Regions from separate parts of the Bacillus sp. JJ1562 genome, predicted to be linked through region 3. Evidence: riboswitches for the same ligand, from Rfam matches in the RefSeq annotation. Region 3 holds a riboswitch; each other region holds the start of a gene.
What was found. Region 3 has a riboswitch for S-adenosylmethionine ahead of metK (methionine adenosyltransferase). Riboswitches for the same ligand answer to the same signal wherever they lie in the genome.

Region 1 (4,726 bases), on a different contig from region 3:
CCCGACGTATAAAGGATGAAAAGAGGATGATTGAAAGGGACTCGAGTAAACTCCAGATGAGAGCTTCCATTTTGACATAATTCCTGCCAATCGACCAGCGATGAAAGCATTCATAAGGTAGGAGCGGAAAACCGACCTTTTGGGAAAACTTCATCAAATTTTACTGTGAGATCCAAGTTTCACTTGGCTCCCATAGAACCTTGGATTCTAGTAAGCTGTAGCCTTCTTCTCGCTACACTCATCCCTTAGTTCATAATTTAATAGATTCATTTACAATCATCCCCTACCTCTAGTGGTAGGGGAATTCTCAATAATAAAAGTTAAATTTCGCATGCATAAGTCACAATTGAACCTCTGATACGCTGTGCTTCCTTATAGGTACATCTGTTTTGAACAACCTCAAGGCCTGCTTCTTTAGCAACCTCAACTGCTCGAGGGGAAATAACACCTTCTTGGAGCCAGAAAACTTTTGGCTGTATTTTTGCTGCTTCTGCCGCTACGCCAATCGCCGCTTCAGGACTTCTGAATACTTGAACGATATCAACCTTAAACGGAATAGAAGTTAGATCTGGATATGCCTGCTCTCCAAGTACTTCTGTTTCTCTTGGATTAACAGGTATAATTTTATAACCAAGACGCTGCATTTTCCGTGCAAGTCTGTAACTTGGGCGGGCTGGATTTCCACTTAGACCAACGACAGCAATTGTTTTGGCGCGCTGAACTTCCTTTCCTTCAACCTCTTCGCGAATAAATGTAGATTGAAGTGCCCAGCGTATTACTCCCTCATCGTTAACCGCTGTATCGCCTTTTTGTTCACCTTTTGATGAAATTCCTGTCGCTTCATAAAATGCCTGATCCAAATCATTTACTAAATCACGGTATGATTCAATTCCAACCGATAGTCGGATTAACTCTTCACTAACTCCTGTTTTTACTAACTCTTCCGCACTTAACTGCTGGTGGGTTGTTGATGCAGGGTGGATAATAAGTGATTTCGCATCACCAACATTTGCCACATGTGACCATAATGCAATATTATCAATAACCTTTTTACCAATATCCCTACCACCCTTAATACCAAAGTTTACGATAGAACCAAAACCATCTCGTAAATATTTGGTTGCTAGCTCATGGGCTGGATGTTCTTCAAGACCAGGGTAGGATACCCATTCGACCGAAGGATGTTCTTTTAGGAAATTTGCAACACGTAATGCATTTTCATTATGCTTTTCGATACGCAGGTGTAATGTTTCAAGACCCTGTATCAATAGGAATGCACTATGTGGACTTAAAGATGAACCAAAGTCTCTTAAAAGCTGAACTCTAAGCTTTGTACTAAATGCTAAAGTCCCGAATTCATTCGCATATCGAATTCCGTTATAGCTTGAATCTGGCTCAGTAAAACCTGGAAACTTCTCACTGTTCCAATTAAAACGTCCACCGTCAACTACAACTCCACCAATCGTTGTCCCATGTCCGCCAATCCACTTTGTTGCGGAGTGAATCACAATATCCGCTCCCCATTGGATTGGTTTACATAGATATGGTGATGCAAATGTGTTATCAATAATGAGCGGTACTCCATTTTCATGTGCAATTGCTGATACTGCTTCAATATCTAATACATGCAAGCTTGGGTTTCCAATGGTTTCAGCAAATACAGCCTTTGTTTTCGGCGTAATAGCTTTTCTAAAATTCTCAGGATCTGTTGGATCAACGAAATGAGTCTTAATTCCATATTTCGGTAGTGTAACAGCGAAAAGATTGTAAGTTCCGCCATATAAATTTGAAGCTGCTACAATTTCATCTCCTGCTTCCGCAACGTTCATGATGGAGAGAGCAATCGCGGCCATTCCCGAAGATGTTGCTACAGCTGCGACACCATCCTCCAATAACGCAATTCGTTTCTCAAGCACATCAACAGTTGGGTTACCAATACGAGAATAAATATTCCCTGACTCATCAAGACTAAAAAGACTTTGAGCATGGTCAGTATTATGAAATACGAATGAACTTGTTTGATAAATTGGTACTGCTCGTGAACCAGTTGTCGGATCTGGTGATTGACCTCCATGTAAAAGTATCGTCTCATCATCATACGTTTCATATTGTTTTGTCATTATTTTGACCTCCAAATTTATATTTTTACAAATTTGCTAGATAAGTACTTACTTTATGTAAATAAAAAGCCCCCTCAACATAAGAAGAGGGGGCCTCATCTTATCTTTCAGATGCTGAGCGCATCTGCAGGAATTAGCACCTTTTCAAGCTTTCACTTGAAGGTTGCCGGACTTCTTCGGGCCTGTTCCCTCAGTCTCTCTGGATAAGAAATCTTTTATTAAATTGACGCACTAATACGTTAATTCTTCAACTTTATAAAGTATTATAGAATAGTTTGTTTTTTCAGTCAATGTATTTTTTGAAAAATTTATTTTTTTATAAAATTGACGCCACCCTATTTCTTGTTACAACAAGGAAATGTGGCATCCTATCCACCCAATTTTCTTTCGCAATTTATTGATAAGCGCAGATTTTGGTAAAAATAACAAACCCCTTCTGTAAGAATACAGAAGGGGTGCAAGAATATACACATTCATCATACGACCGCCTTCTCATCTTCGGAATAGAAATACTTCCTCTGAACTTGGCACCGTGCATTCAAATGCTGGTTGCCGAGGTTTCACAGGGTCAGCCCCTCCACCTCTCTTGATAAGAAGAATTGCATTATTTGACTATATATTAGAAATGTTAAACATTTTAGATGATTTAGTCAATGGATTTTTATAAAGTTTTAAATAATCTAACTAGGGTTACGTTTTTACTTCCTAAACTCTTTCAATCTTTCATTTAGTGTCTTTGTTTGTGTATAAACCTGTTGATAGATTGCAAATAGCTTCTGATATGCCTCCACATTTTCTGGAATTGGTTCATATGTTTTGGAGGTTTCGAGGAATGCACCGGCACACTCTTTTAATGAGGTAAACCAGCCAGATCCATATGCAGCAAGCATTGCCGCCCCCATTCCAGGACCTTGTTCAGAAGTTAATTTTTCTATTTTCGCATTAAAAATATCAGCCTGCATTTGTAGCCAAGTTTCGTTTTTCGCACCGCCACCAATTGAAATAATGGTATCAATTGTTTTTCCACTGTTTCTAAAAATCTCAATGGACTCGTTTAACGAAAATGTAATACCTTCAAGAACTGCACGTGCAAAATGCTTTCGTTCATGGGATGCATCAATACCAATAAAACTGCCTCGAATGTTTGAATCTGCATGAGGGGTCCGCTCCCCAACGATGTAAGGAGTAAATAATAGACCATTGCTACCAGCTGGCACTTCATCGACACCTTCTAAAAAATGATCAAAAGCTTCGTCCTTTGCAAAAGTATCCTTGAACCAACTTAAGCTAAAGCCTGCCGCAAGAGTCACGCCCATCGTATAATATGTATTTTCCTCACCATGATTGAAGTAGTGAACCTTGCCTTCGAAATCAAGGTCATTGCGCTCTTCATAAGACAAAACAACACCTGAAGTTCCGATGCTACAAAGGGTTTTCCCTTCTGATAAAATGCCTGAACCGATTGCACCACAAGCATTATCAGCTCCTCCAGCAAAAACCTTAGTTTCCCTAGAAAGACCAGTCACTTCCGCAAATTCAGAGGTAACCATACCAATAAAAGCATGGGATTCGACTAATGGTGGACAGAATTTCGGTTCGAGACCAAAAGTCTCTAACACTTCCTTGCTCCATTCACGTTTTGACACATTTAGCATCAATGTCCCCGCTGCATCAGAATACTCCATATGTACACCACCTGTAATACGGTAGCGTAAATAATCCTTAGGAAGCAAGAATACGTTAGAGCGTTCGAAAACCTGCGGCTCATTTTCTTTTACCCAAAGAATTTTCGGCAAAGTAAAACCTTCTAATGCTGGGTTCTTTGTGACTTCTAAAAGACGTTCCTTTCCGAAAGCCTCATAGATTTCCTCACACTGCTTTGTAGTTCTTGTATCATTCCATAAAATCGCGTTCCGCAATACTTGGTTTTCATTATCAAGTAGAACAAGTCCATGCATTTGTCCGGAAAAGCTTATTCCTTCAATATCATTGACGTCGCCATCAAATTGCTCAACAAGTTCTTTAAGACCAGCAGTTGTCTTTTCAACCCATTCTTCTGGAATTTGTTCACTATAGCCTGATTTTCCAATAATGAGAGGATATGATTTCGATACCTCACTGACCACTTCTCCATTTTGATTGACAAGTAAAATCTTAACTGCACTTGTCCCAAGGTCCACACCGATTACATATTTCATCCGTATCATCCTTTTCTATGAAAATGTGCTGGAACAGTGTACTTCCAGCACATTCAATGAATTAAAGTGTTTCTAATAGAAATTGATTAATTAATGCTTTTAAGCGTTCGGTTCTACCCGATGTATTATTTATTTCTGTTAATTGAAGCGCATATGCTTCAAGCTCACGGAAATTTGTTCTTCCTTCAACGATGTCTAATCCGATCCCCTTTGTATAGCTACTGTAGCGCTCTTCAATAAAGCTATCAAGAACTTTATCCTCAATTAATTTGTTTGCTACTTTTAAGCCGATTGCAAATGCATCCATACCTGCAATATGTGCGTGGAAGAGATCATCTGTATCGAATGAACCTCTTCTTACCTTCGCATCAAAGTTTAGACCGCCCTTACCAAGTCCACCATTTTTCA
Region 2 (4,726 bases), on a different contig from region 3:
TTATAGTCTCCGTCAAAAGGTTTTATGAAATCTAATTCTGTGGCTGTCAATTCATCTATCCCCTTTCAATCAAATGCGCCTTGGCGTATTTGCGCCCGAATTTTTCGAGCAAGCTCGAAAAATTCCTTTAAAAAATCGTGGCATCCGCCGGAGGCTTTAACTTTATTCAGTAGAAGCCAGGGCTTCTGCTGAATAAAGTTAACTTAATAGTGCTAGTATTTCTGCCTTCATTTCTGCTAACTTTACATCCCCACGGGACCTTGGCTTTGGTTCATTAATTTGTATGGATTGATAGATTTCGCCAGGCTGCCCTTTTAACACGATAATCCGGTCACATAAATATAGGGCTTCATCGATATCATGGGTAACTAAAATCAAGGTAGATTTATATTTATCCCAAATGGTCAACAACAAATCCTGCAGTTGCATTTTAGTAAATGCATCAAGTGCACTAAATGGCTCATCTAACAGCAATACTTCTGGTGCTGTAATAAGCGCCCGGGCAATCGATACACGTTGCGCCATCCCGCCGGATATATCCTTTGGATAGTGACTTTCAAAACCCTGCAACCCAACTAGTTTTACATATTCTTGTGCCTTTTCATTTTTCTGACTATCATTCTTTAAACCAAATGCGATATTTTCGATTACTTTCAACCATGGCATTAAACGCGATTCTTGAAAAATAACTCCTACCTTTTCATGAACAGATTTGATCGTGTCACCGCTGATTTCCACCGAACCTGAATAATCCGGGTCCAATCCAGATAAGACGCGCAATAAGGTACTTTTTCCACACCCACTCGTGCCTAGCACACCAATGATTTCACCTTGTTTTGTTTCAAAGCTGATGTTTTTAAACCCCGTCGTACCGTTCGAAAAGGTTCGTGAAACATTATGAACTGCTAGCATTTTTTTCATCCTTTCAGCTTACTTCACAAAGCTGTCCTGCCAATGAAGTGTTTTTTCCTCTGTTTTCTTCAAAACGGAGTCCGTTATTTTACCTAAAATTGCAAACAGCACAATGCTTGCAATGACCGTTTCAGGAGAATATGAGTTTTGACCAACGACGAGCAAATACCCAATCCCTTGACTGGCTCCCATTAATTCAGCCGCAACTACAAACATCCATCCTAGTCCTAAACCACTTCTTATCCCAACTAAAAAGGATGGCAGAGAAGCAGGCAAAATGACCTTTCTAATTAACTCGAACGTTGAAAAATTGTAGATTTTCCCTACTTCAATCAGCTTTCGGTCAACCCCCTGAATGCCTGACACAATGTTTAAATACACCGGAAAAAACACCCCAACAGCAATTAGTGTAATTTTCGATGGTTCAGCAATTCCCATCCAAAGGATAAAAAGGGGTACCCATGCAAGGGATGGAATCGAACGGAAGGCTTGAAGCATTGGATCCAATAATGCTTCCGCGATTCGAAAATAGCCGACCAATGAACCAAATATCACAGCTGCAACTACGCCAATAAGAAAACCAAAAAAGATTCGATATAAAGTAATTCCAATATGGCCCCAAAGACTGCCATCCCCAGCGAATTCAATTATTTTCGCCAGGATGACCGTTGGTGCCGGCATAAGATGCGCTTCAAGGACACCGATATGGCTTAAAAACTGCCAAATCACAAGTAAAATGGCAGGTATGATACTTCCAAGTAGGACTACCTTTACATTTCCTGATAAAACAAATTGTGTTTTCGACTTCACCTTAATTTGCCTTGATAACGCTTCGCCTTTTGTGTTCATGTTGCCTCCTCCTTTAGAGAGGGGGTGCCACTTAGAAAAATGGGCCCCTTATTGTTTTATTACTTTTTGCGCAAACGTCGGATTAATCAATTCTTCGATTACTTTTTCCAATTCAACGTCTTTTTTGATGATATCCTGTGCTTGAAGAACCTTACCCGCTTCCGTTAATGCCTCAATTTGAGATTCCCCTGGCACCGGATTAGAAAAATCATTGCGTTCATTTAATTGCTTGTGTGCTACATCAATATCAATATTTGCTGATTTTGCAAGAATTTCTGCAGCCTCTTCCGGATTTTCTAAAACCCAAGTACGAGCCTTTTCGTAAACTTCTATGACCTTTTCAACGTAACCGGGGTATTTTTCCGCAAATTCCGAGCGGACATTTAAAGTCCCATACGTATTAAAATCAGCATTGCGATAGAAAAGCTTCGCGTCTGTTTCTAATTCAACTCTTGCCATATGAGGATCTAGTCCTGACCATGCATCTACCTGACCAGATGATAAAGCCCCCGCTCCATCTCCATGCTGTAGATTGACAATCTCAACATCGGATGGACTTAATCCTTCCTCATCTAGGGCCCGCAATAGGAAAATATAGGGGTCAGTCCCGATGGTTGCGGCGACCTTTTTCCCTTTTAAGTCACTTACACTTTGAATCTTAGAATCTTTATTCGCTACAAGTGCAGTCCACTCTGGCTTTGAATAAATATAAACGGATTCAATCGGTGCACCGTTTGCTTTTGCCATTAAAGCAGCTGCCCCTGCAGATGAACCAAAATCAGCGCTTCCACTGTTCAAGAATTCGAGGGCTTTATTACTTCCCTGGCTAAGAACAAACTCAACCTTAATTCCTTCTTCCTTGAATGCTTCCTCTGCCCAACCAAATTCTTTTAACACAAGACTAGTTGGAGAGTAAAAGGCATAATCTAATGTAATTTTTTCTGGTTTTTTGTTCCCTTGGCTAGCTTTACCTGTGCTATCGGAACAACCGACAATCCCAATTAAAATCAGTGCTGCAATAAGAAATGTACCTATGTTTTTCATATCTCGTCTCCTCTTCACTCAGTATTTTTATAGAAAAACTCAAGATTATACTAATGTAATTCCAAACCTTCATCTTTTAAGCGATAGAAAAAGCCCTCTTCAATAAGAAGAGGGCTTTTTTCCTCCTCTTATCTCTCAGGTATTTATACCTGTTGGAATTAGCACCTTTTCAAGAATAATCTTGAAGGTTGCCGGGTTTCGTAGGGCCATGTCCCTCCACCGCTCTGGATAAGAGTCTTTATTAAATTAATACGTTCCTGTTTTGCTTTATAAAAGGATTATAGTATGTGAAAAATCTAAAGTCAAACACTTTTTTAAATATTTTACCTAATTGGAATATTATTTTGAATCCAAATCGTATCCCTATACCTATGTATTCTAAGCAAAAAAAAGACGTAAAAATATATTGTGTCTGATTTGTGAAGCCTATTGCTTTTACCAGAAATCCATTGTATATTAAGAGTGTAGAAAGTTAGTGAAAAACTTCACAAACAAACTACACAAAAGCTGGCAGCTAAGCACTCATATTTTTTTACAACAACTTGTGAAGAGTTTCACAAATCAATTATAAGGGGAGATTAGAATGAGAACATTCTTAAAAGGACCTAAAATGGCAGTTATTTGGACAGTATTACGAATTTGGTTAGGTATTCAGTGGATTGAAGCTGGTTTTCATAAAATTACTGGAGGATTTGACGCAGGCGGTTTCCTACAAGGCGCATTGGCTAAAGCAGGTGGTGAACATCCCGCGGTAGCAGGCTGGTACGCAACATTCCTTGAAGGCTTTGCCCTACCAAATGTTGAAATAATCAACGTGCTTATTCCTTGGGGCGAATTCCTAGTAGGTCTTGGATTAATTGTAGGTGCTGCTACTATCCCAGCGTTACTTGCAGCAGGATTCATGAACCTTAACTTCTTACTTGCTGGAACTGTAAGCACAAACCCAGTACTGTACACAGTAACGGTTATTCTCCTATTCGCAGGCGCTGCAACTTACTACTACGGTGTAGACAGATTCGCAGTACCTTACCTTACAAAACGATTCAACGAGAAAAAAGCAACAAAAACAGCAGCAAACGTTGCGTAACTAATAAGAGTGTTCCTCCTAATCCAGGAGGAACACTTTTTTGTATTCTATTCGTCATCAATTTCGCCGTCACCAATTTCATCCTCTTCTTCGATTTCCTCGATGTCTTCGCCTTCTTCAGGCATTTCATCATCTCCGCAACCCATCAAGAAAAACATCGGGAACGACAATAGTAACAGCAGTAACATCCGTTTCATTACAAAACCCCCTTTTTTCTAGGCTTTCCTTTCAATATCGAAATATGTAGACTAGATAGTGGAGACAGTAACAGCAGTTCTAAAATTGGAGGTAAGTAAAACATGCGAAAAATAAAACTAGGAACTAGTTCACTTGAGGTACCAGTTGTTGCAGTAGGCTGTATGAGGATTAATTCTTTGGAAAAGCCTGAAGCAGAAAAGTTTGTTCAAACAGCTATAGAAATGGGAGCAAACTTCTTTGATCACGCCGATATATACGGAAAAGGTGCTTGTGAGGAAATCTTTGCAGATGCGATACATATGAATGATGATGTGAGAGAAAAAATCATTCTTCAATCCAAATGTGGCATTCGAAAAGGAATGTTTGATTTTTCAAAGGAGCATATCCTTAATTCTGTTGATGGAATTTTAAAACGACTCAATACGGATTATCTTGATGTCTTACTTTTACACCGTCCTGATGCCCTTGTTGAGCCAGAAGAGGTTGCAGAAGCATTTGACCAATTAGAGTCTTCTGGAAAGGTTCGTCATTTTGGAGTTTCTAATCAAAAGCCTATGCAAATCCAGTTACTTAAAAAATATGTGAAGCAGCCAATTGTTGCGAATCAACTCCAATTAAGCATCCCAAATGCCCATA
Region 3 (4,726 bases):
CTCCTCAGCCTTCTTTTTCCAAACCGCTAATTCACGATGTACAATTGGAAATACCTCACGATACACTTTCTTCATTAAGCTAATTGGTTGTGTTGGTACCATAGATATCACCCCTATTATAAAAACATTGAATATATGTAGATTTACGATACTTGTGAAAGTTGTTACACTTACCTTATATGATTTTCCATCGAATTTCAAACAAATAGGAAAGGATGTACCTATTATGATTTATCCATACAAAGGGAAATATCCTGAAATTGCAGACTCTGTATTCATTGCAGACTATGCTACAGTTACGGGTGACGTAAAAATCGGCGAGGAAACAAATATTTGGTTTAATACAGTGATTCGAGGCGATGTGGCACCGACAATTATCGGAAAAAGGGTGAGCATCCAGGACAATTCGACCCTGCATCAAAGTCCAAACAATCCTTTGATAGTTGAAGATGATGTTACAATTGGACATCAGGTTATCCTACATAGCTCAATAATTCGTAAAAATGCCTTAATCGGGATGGGGTCGATCATTCTTGATGGTGCTGAAATTGGTGAAGGTGCTTTTATTGGTGCTGGAAGCCTTGTACCTCAGGGTAAAAAGATTCCGCCGAACACTCTTGCTTTCGGGAGACCAGCTAAGGTCATCCGTGAGCTTAATGAAGATGATAAAAAAGATATGGCCAGAATTCGCCGTGAATATGTGGAAAAAGGACAGCATTATAAACAATTACAAAAAGAAAAGCTAAAAGCTCAGGACGCCTGACTATCGGCGACAAGCACTAGCCGAGCGCTGACAGAAGACGCTTTATCCCTTCAGAAGCGATTGGCTTGTGACCTCGAGCAGATGGCGCCATGAGCTAGACACTGAAAACTAAGTACGAACAAAAAGCTCGCCATGATTAGCGAGCTTTTTCTACCTTATTTTGTAGCTTGTGCTTTAAGTGCTTCTGCTTTGTCAGTACGCTCCCATGGTAAATCAAGATCGTTTCTACCAAAGTGACCATATGCAGCAGTTTGCTTATAAATTGGACGACGAAGATCCAACATATTAATAATTCCAGCGGGACGTAAATCAAAATTGTTACGAACTAAATCTACAAGTACATCCTCAGATACTGTTCCAGTACCAAAAGTGTCAACAGAAATAGAAACTGGCTGGGCAACACCGATTGCGTATGCAAGCTGTACTTCACATTTATCAGCTAATCCAGCTGCCACGAGGTTTTTCGCAACATAACGAGCAGCATAGGCAGCAGAACGGTCAACCTTAGTTGGATCCTTACCAGAGAATGCGCCACCGCCATGGCGTGCATAACCACCGTACGTATCAACAATGATTTTACGGCCAGTTAAACCAGCATCTCCTTGTGGACCACCAATTACAAATCGGCCAGTTGGGTTAATAAAATATTTAGTATTTTCATCAATTAGTTCACTTGGAACAACTGGATTGATTACATGTTCTTTTAGATTTCGTTGAATTTGTTCTAATGAAATTTCTGGATGGTGCTGAGTTGAAATAACAATTGTGTCGATACGGACAGGATTATTGTTCTCATCATACTCTACTGTAACCTGCGTTTTTCCATCCGGACGTAAATATGGAAGAATCTCATCTTTACGAACTTTCGTTAATCGACGTGATAGCTTGTGAGCTAATGAAATAGGTAGAGGCATAAGTTCTTTTGTTTCATTACAAGCATAGCCGAACATTAAGCCTTGGTCCCCTGCACCAATTGCTTCGATTTGCTCGTCTGTCATTTGACCTTCACGAGCTTCTAAAGCTTGGTCAACCCCCATCGCAATGTCCGGAGATTGCTCATCAATTGATGTTAATACAGCACAAGTTTCGTAGTCAAATCCGTATTTTGCACGAGTATAACCAATCTCTTTAATCGTTTCACGGACAATCTTTGGGATATCTACATATGTAGAGGTTGTAATTTCTCCCGCAACAAGTACAAGACCTGTTGTAACAGAAGTTTCACACGCTACGCGTGCATTTGCATCATTTGCTAAGATGGCATCTAAAATAGAATCTGAAATTTGGTCACAGATTTTATCTGGATGTCCTTCCGTAACAGACTCAGAAGTAAATAAACGGCGTCTAGTTGTCACAAACGCTTCCTCCTTTTTCGGATTCAGAATTCAATTATACTCAAATTCTGACATTCATTGATACGGTACTCATTCCCTTAGTATTGTTACCTTCACGATTTTCTATCCTACATTAACAAACAGTAATACAGCATATGTCGACTAGTTATCTGTGGTGAACACAAATAAAACGCTTAAAGTAACATGGATAAACCATAATGGTTCTCATTAAAGAAATAAAAAACCTTCCCTACTTATTTGAGGAAAGGTATTATCATCTATCTCGCCTTTCACTCTTATCGATCAAGGTCATGCCTTGCTCAGGTTAGCACCTTATCACTTTTATCATTGGTAGACCTACATAAATATAGGTTACACTAAAGCTCATTTGATATGTTAGAAAAGTGATGGTTGCCGGGTTTCATTGGGCCTGTCCCTCCGCCAGCTCGGGATAAGAGAGTATCCGTTCAATGAATTATCATAACGTAGTCATCCATTTCATGTCAACCTAAATTCGAAAAATTTTATACCGAAGTGGGCCACACTTTTTCACGAAACAGACAAATTTCGAAAACAAGCAGATTAAAAAGGACTATTTTAGAATCTGTACGCACTTTTTGAAGATACGTTACGTAAAATACGTTAAATAGTATAGACTATTTTTATTAATGTGTTATACTAATTGTAAATTTTAGATTATATGAAAAATATAAAAAATGATAAAGGATGGTTTTACATGAATTCAGTTGAAGTTTCAAATGAGCAGCTATTAGAATTAGTGAATGGAAAAAGCGCACTTCGTAACCTATCTGTTCCTATTTTAGTTGAAAAAGTACTCGCTAGACAAGAGGGAATCCTTACTTCGACTGGGGCTGTTTGTGCAACAACCGGTAAATACACAGGAAGATCACCAGAAGACAAATACATCGTAGAAGAAGCATCTACGAAGGATAGAATTGATTGGGGTAAGGTGAACAAACCTATCTCTGAGGCTGTATTTGAAAACCTTTACACAAAGGTCCTTTCATATCTGAAAGAAAAAGATGAAATTTATGTATTCAATGGGTATGCAGGTGCCGATAAAAAAGTGCGTATGCCAATCCAAGTAATTAACGAATACGCGTGGCATAATTTATTTTCTCAACAAATGTTTGTTCGACCAACCGAAGCGGATTTAAAAACACATCAACCTGAATTCACTGTTATTAGTGCACCAAATTTCAAAGCAGACCCTAAAATTGATGGCACACGCTCTGAAACATTCATCATTATTTCCTTCGAAAAACGAACAGTTTTAATAGGAGGAACTGAGTATGCTGGTGAAATTAAAAAATCAATTTTCTCTGTGATGAACTATGTATTGCCTGAGCAAAATATTCTTTCCATGCACTGCTCCGCTAATGTAGGTCAAGAAGGAGATGTTGCCCTTTTCTTTGGTCTATCTGGAACAGGAAAAACAACTCTTTCTGCAGATCCAAAACGTCGTCTTATCGGAGATGACGAGCACGGTTGGGCTAGCTCTGGCGTGTTTAATATAGAAGGTGGCTGCTATGCTAAATGTATTAATCTTTCACGAGAGAAGGAGCCACAAATTTTTGATGCCATTCGCTTTGGCTCCGTTTTAGAAAACGTGATAGTGGATGAAGAATCAAGAATTGCAAATTATGATGACAATTCATTGACTGAGAATACGAGAGCAGCATATCAAATTGATAATATTGATAATATTATTGTACCTAGTATTGCAGGTCATCCTAATACAATCGTGTTCCTTACGGCGGATGCTTTCGGTGTATTACCTCCAATTAGTAAGCTAACCAAAGAACAAGCCATGTACCATTTCTTAAGTGGGTACACAAGTAAGCTTGCAGGAACAGAACGTGGAGTTACAGCTCCAGAAGCAACATTCTCAACTTGCTTTGGCTCACCTTTCCTTCCACTTGCTGCAACAGAGTATGCAGAAATGCTAGGTAGAAAGATTGATGAGCACAATGTTCAAGTATTCTTAGTGAATACTGGGTGGACTGGTGGAGAGTATGGCGTAGGAAGCCGTATGAAGCTGTCATATACGCGTGCAATGGTTCAAGCGGCTTTAGAAGGTGAACTTACTCATGCAGAAACAGTGAAAAATGATATTTTCGGCTTAGAGATCCCAATTCACATTCCAGGCGTTCCTGATGATGTGCTTCAGCCTGCAAAAACATGGGCTGACCAAAGTACGTACTATGTAAAAGCAAAAGAATTAGCTGTAAAATTCAAAGAAAACTTCAAAAAGTTCTCCAATGTTTCAAACGATATTGAATTTTTGGGCGGACCAAGAATATAAACTGCATAAAGCAAAAAAGCTCGAGAAAAATCAAACCTCGAGCTTTTTTGTATTCGACTCCCGTGTTTTCATCCATTCTGTTAACCTTCTCACTGTTTCCCGATTTTCATGTGGTGGAAAAAAATGTGTGTAGTGTGGAAAATACCAGCTTTCTACTTCTTTTCCTAGTTCTCTAACTCTTTTTTCTAGGCGATAGGCATGTTCGACAGATACATTATCATCTTTTTCACCATGAATAATGAGTAAAGGGGCTTCAAGCTTTTCAATTTCATATAAAGGGGTTCTCCATTTATATCGTTCCGG
Region 4 (4,726 bases), on a different contig from region 3:
TGATTCATATTTGGTTCTATGCTGTTGCTATAGTTGCGATATTCATTGATCAAGTTTCAAAATATTTGGTTCGTGCCCATTTAGAAGTCGGAGAGACTCTCGAAGTTTGGAATGGGGTTCTCCATTTCACACACTATCAAAATAGCGGAGCGGCTTTTGGAATGTTTGAAGGATATGGTCGTCTATTTGTTCCTGTTGCCATCATTGTTGTAGGTATTTTCCTTTATATGCGTAAGAAGGGTCATTTAAATGGGTTCATTATGGAAATAGGAGCCGGACTTTATGTTGGTGGAGCGATTGGAAATGCTATAGATCGGATATTTTTCAATCAAGTTACAGACTTTATCGACTTTCAATACAATGGAGGTATTCTTAATCTCGCAGACTATGCACTCAATTTCGGCATAATCCTGATTTTAGTAGATGCCATAATTGTGGAACCTATAAAAAAGAGAAGGGCTGTAGCTTCAGGATCATGAGGCTTCCATGTGTTTTCACCAGAAAAGGTGGATTAACTTTTTAATTTCACAAATAATCAACCAAAATCCTAAAAGCCAATGACACCATTTATCATTCAAATGGTGTCATTTTTATTTCATTTTAACAATCGACATCGGGACAGGTCCTTTTCGACAAGGTAATAGCAAATATTAATCTTTTATTCATCTAATACTGCCTTTGCTAGTGTATAAACAATTGCATCATCTGTTGGAGGGTTATGGAGCCCTGCACGAACATCACGGAAATAGCGTTGGAGAGGGTTTTGTGCGGAGAGGCTTCTAGCCCCAACAATTCTCATTGCCAAATCTACTATCTTGTTTGCACTGTTTGTTGCTATATGTTTTACCGCTGCTAGCTCTGATCCCATACTACCACGCTGTTCAGGATGTTCTACCCATTTTCTGGCGACGGAATAGAGTACTTCACGTGCATTAAATAATTCTAGTTCCATCTCTCCAATTTTTCTTCTTACTTCTGGTACGTCTTTAATCGGACCTGGTAATGTGGTAGGGCTGTATTCAGAAGCGAATTTTATCGCATAATCTCTAGCAGATGTAGCTATTCCTATGTATACAGCTGGGACTTGTAGATACCAAGCTTTAGGGAATGGTTTTTGGATATCCTCTTCTACCAATAAAGCATCCTCAGCAACAAGCACCTGGTCTAAAATAAGGTCATCACTTTTTGTTCCCCTCATGGAAACACTATCCCAAGTTTCTTTTATATGAACTCCGTCTAATTTATGGTCAACCAAAATAAACCCTTTTCTTCCAGTTAGATTAATATCCACTGTAACAATTGAATAATCGAGTGCAACGGCCATTGAAGTGAAGGCCTTAGCTCCATTTATCCGCCATCCATTCTTTTCTTTAATCGCGGTAGAGGTAGGAACGCCACCTCTAGAAGGGCTCCCTGTAGCGCGTTCTGTTTGAGCAAGGTTAATAAGTGCATTCTCTTTTACGATTAAATCACATACCTTGGCAAAGCTTTCTTCCTTCCAATTTCTACTTTCAGCTACCTCGAGGATAAGGCCGAGCTGCCAGCCGAGTGATAGGGCAGTTGGTCCATCCCCTGTGGCTATCTGTTCCTGAATCTTGAGAAAATCATATAGGTTAATACCAAGGCCACCATACTCGATTGGGACAGTAAGTGCTAAGAATCCAAGTTGCTTTATATCCTCAAAATTTTCATAAGGGAATTCTCCGTTTGCATCAATATTGGCAGACCTTTCCCTAAAAATCTCAGCTAAATCTTTGGCTTGTTTTAATAAGTTTTGTTGTATCGTGCTGTTGGTTAATTGATCATATGCAATTGTCATACTCATTCCTCCAATCATTTTTTCTCATAAAAAAAGCCCACTTTCGAGGCGACGAAAGAGGACTTCGGTTGTTCTATCCTTTCTCATCTGTCAGACATTTATGTCTGCTGGAATTAGCACCTTGCTTAATAATATAAGTGGTTGCTGCAGGATCGTAGGACCAGTTTCCTCCCCTGACTCTTGATAAGTTTCTTAAACTATTTAAATTAGTTTACACTTTATATGATGATTCTGTTATTGTCAATATTAAAAAAGTACTATCAAATAGGAATTATTAAAGTGTTCAAAAAACATGTTGACAATATTTTCATCCTCATGTATATTTTGGATTAAATTTAATAATCTATTTTCTTTATCTAGAGAGGTGGAGGGACTGGCCCTTTGATACCTCGGCAACAGGCTTTAAAAAGTACTGTGCCAATTCCAGCAAGCGATAAGCTTGAAAGATAAGGAAGGATTTGTGCTTATTTGTGTAAAAGCCTCTTCTTTTCTTAGGAGAGGCTTTTTTATTTTTTAAAAAAATTTAACAATAGGAGGATTGAAAGTGAGTAAACAAAAACAAATTATTCTAAATGCGTTTGAAATGAATAGTTCCATGCATAATTCACACGGGTTTTGGAAGCATCCAGAAAATAAAAGACATCGTAGATATAAGGATTTAGACTATTGGGTTGATTTAGCGAAGCTTTTAGAGAGAGGGAAGTTTGATGCGGTGTTTTTCGCTGATGTCCTTGGCATTTATGATGTGTATCAAAAGAGTAAAGCACCCTCAATCCGAGATGGGCTGCAGGTGCCATTAAATGATCCTGCCTTGCTTATTTCTGCAATGGCTCATGTAACGAAAAATCTGTCTTTTGCGGTTACGGTAAGTACTACATATGAACCGCCATTTGCTAATGCTAGGCGTTTTTCTACTTTAGATCATTTGACAAAGGGAAGAATCGCGTGGAATGTGGTCACTTCTTATCTGCCAAATGCTGCAAAAAACTTTGGTCTGCAAGATATGATTAAGCACGATGAGCGATATGATATTGCAGATGAATTTCTTGATGTTTCGTATAAATTATGGGAGCGAAGCTGGGAAGATGATGCGGTCGTTGAAGATGTTGAAAATAATACGCTCGTTGATCCAGACAAGGTACATGAAATTAATCATGAAGGCCGTTATTTTAAAGTTGAAGGGCCGCATTTAAGTGAGCCATCTTTACAACGAACTCCTGTTATTTATCAAGCAGGTACATCCGAAAAAGGTCGGGAATTTGCTGCAAAGCATGCCGAGTGTATATTTGTTGGCGGTCCGACGCCTCAAAGAATTCGATATTATGCAGATGATATTAGAAAAAGAGCAGAAAAACATGGTCGGAATCCAGAAAATATTAAGATCTTTTCATTTCTCAGTGTAATTGTTGCTGAAACAACTGAAAAAGCGGAACGGAAATTTGAGGAATATAACAAGCTGTGGAGCTCAGATGCTGCAAAAGCACAGTATGGGGCAAGTGGATATGACATTGCCGAGTACGAAGATTTGGATCCAAATGAGCCATTTGAATATAAAAAGAAGACGGAAGGAGGGCATTATAAAGCTGCGACTCTTACCAAAGATGCACCCAAAAAATTAACGGTAGGTGAAGTGTTGAATCGTTTTGAGTCATTGGACCGAAACAGTATTATTTTTGGAAGTCCTACAGAGGTTGCGGATGCGATTCAATTCCAATTTGAAGAATCCGGGGTTGATGGCTTTAATTTAAATCATTTAGTCACGCCTGGCGACTTGGAAGACTTCGTTGATTTAGTAATCCCTGTTTTACAGGAACGTGGGTTTTATAAAACAGAATACAAGAAAGGTACTTTACGAGAAAAGCTGTTCCCAGAGGGTAAAAGTACCTTGCCGGAAGATCACCCTGGAAGTAAATATAGACGTGTGCCTGCTAAACAGTAGAAGATGCCTGAAATAGGAAGTAAGGGAAACAGCCATCATAAGTGTGTTGAAGATTATTTTTTAAATTGTGTTATTACAATGAGTGCAGTATTTTGGGGACTTTATAGCAAAGGCCGTTAATAAAAGGTAAATAAAAAGGAGTGATAGTGAAAAATGAAAAAAATGTTTTTTGTAGTTTTATCGGTATTAGTCGTTAGTGCACTTACTGCTTGTGGGGCTAATAATAGTTCGGCGACTGATGGAGAAAAGAAAGAGTTGGTGTTAGGTGCAACGGTTCCATATAGTGACATGCTTGAAGAGGGTGTAAAACCTTATTTAGAAGAAAAAGGGTATACGGTTACAGTGAAAGAGTTCAATGATTACGTACAACCAAATACAGCACTAAACAATGGGTCATTAGATGCAAACTTGTTTCAGCACAAAGTGTATATGGATGCATTCGCTGAGGAAAATAATATGGAATTATCCAGTGTGATTACGGTTCCAACAGCGCCAATAGGTATCTATTCGAATAAATATGATTCATTGGGTGAAATAGAAAAGGGCAGTACCGTCGCAATAGCTAATGATCCTGCGAATCTAGCCAGAGGACTTACCGTGTTAAAGGAAAACGGAGTTATTGACTTTGATAGTAATGTGGATCCGCTCAGAGCTACCGAGAAAGACATCACAATCAATCCAAAAGAGTTAAAATTTCAGCCAATTGAAGCAGCGCAATTACCACGAACCCTAGAATCAGTCGATCTTGCTGCCATAAATGGTAACTTTGCTATATCAGCGGGATTAGACTTAAACACTGCTCTTGTTAGAGATAAACTGCCTGAAAATATCATCAATCGGGTTGTTGTAAAAACAGAAAATATCGATAAGCAATTTGTGAAGGATATTGTAGAAGCAATAGAATCAGATGCCTTCAAGAAAGTAATTGATGAAAAATTCCAAGGCTTCCATAGACCTGATTGGATGCA

Region 1: it holds a riboswitch for S-adenosylmethionine, as region 3 does, so the genes downstream of both, V7097_RS05575 (PLP-dependent aspartate aminotransferase family protein) here and metK (methionine adenosyltransferase) in region 3, are expected to answer to the same signal.
Region 2: it holds a riboswitch for S-adenosylmethionine, as region 3 does, so the genes downstream of both, V7097_RS00210 (aliphatic sulfonate ABC transporter substrate-binding protein) here and metK (methionine adenosyltransferase) in region 3, are expected to answer to the same signal.
Region 4: it holds a riboswitch for S-adenosylmethionine, as region 3 does, so the genes downstream of both, V7097_RS16150 (LLM class flavin-dependent oxidoreductase) here and metK (methionine adenosyltransferase) in region 3, are expected to answer to the same signal.

Annotation. Positions count from the first base shown of each region.
Region 1 covers NZ_JBALOQ010000008.1:17,689-22,414, reverse strand. Annotated here, with positions in the region: gene V7097_RS05580 (AMP-binding protein) at 1-110, opposite strand, end outside; gene V7097_RS05575 (PLP-dependent aspartate aminotransferase family protein) at 321-2,120, opposite strand; SAM riboswitch class I at 2,218-2,330, opposite strand; SAM riboswitch class I at 2,610-2,716, opposite strand; gene xylB (xylulokinase) at 2,819-4,318, opposite strand; gene xylA (xylose isomerase) at 4,380-4,726, opposite strand, start outside.
Region 2 covers NZ_JBALOQ010000002.1:23,958-28,683, reverse strand. Annotated here, with positions in the region: gene acsA (acetate--CoA ligase) at 1-50, opposite strand, end outside; gene V7097_RS00220 (ABC transporter ATP-binding protein) at 199-912, opposite strand; gene V7097_RS00215 (ABC transporter permease) at 931-1,761, opposite strand; gene V7097_RS00210 (aliphatic sulfonate ABC transporter substrate-binding protein) at 1,810-2,805, opposite strand; SAM riboswitch class I at 2,931-3,040, opposite strand; gene V7097_RS00205 (DoxX family membrane protein) at 3,389-3,892, shown strand; gene V7097_RS00200 (hypothetical protein) at 3,940-4,089, opposite strand; gene V7097_RS00195 (aldo/keto reductase) at 4,192-4,726, shown strand, end outside.
Region 3 covers NZ_JBALOQ010000050.1:29,037-33,762, reverse strand. Annotated here, with positions in the region: gene V7097_RS22530 (tetraprenyl-beta-curcumene synthase family protein) at 1-102, opposite strand, end outside; gene V7097_RS22525 (gamma carbonic anhydrase) at 227-763, shown strand; gene metK (methionine adenosyltransferase) at 919-2,118, opposite strand; SAM riboswitch class I at 2,391-2,555, opposite strand; gene pckA (phosphoenolpyruvate carboxykinase (ATP)) at 2,834-4,423, shown strand; gene V7097_RS22510 (alpha/beta hydrolase family protein) at 4,454-4,726, opposite strand, start outside.
Region 4 covers NZ_JBALOQ010000024.1:78,676-83,401, reverse strand. Annotated here, with positions in the region: gene lspA (signal peptidase II) at 1-479, shown strand, start outside; gene V7097_RS16155 (acyl-CoA dehydrogenase family protein) at 659-1,819, opposite strand; SAM riboswitch class I at 1,900-2,009, opposite strand; SAM riboswitch class I at 2,169-2,272, shown strand; gene V7097_RS16150 (LLM class flavin-dependent oxidoreductase) at 2,364-3,758, shown strand; gene V7097_RS16145 (MetQ/NlpA family ABC transporter substrate-binding protein) at 3,912-4,726, shown strand, end outside.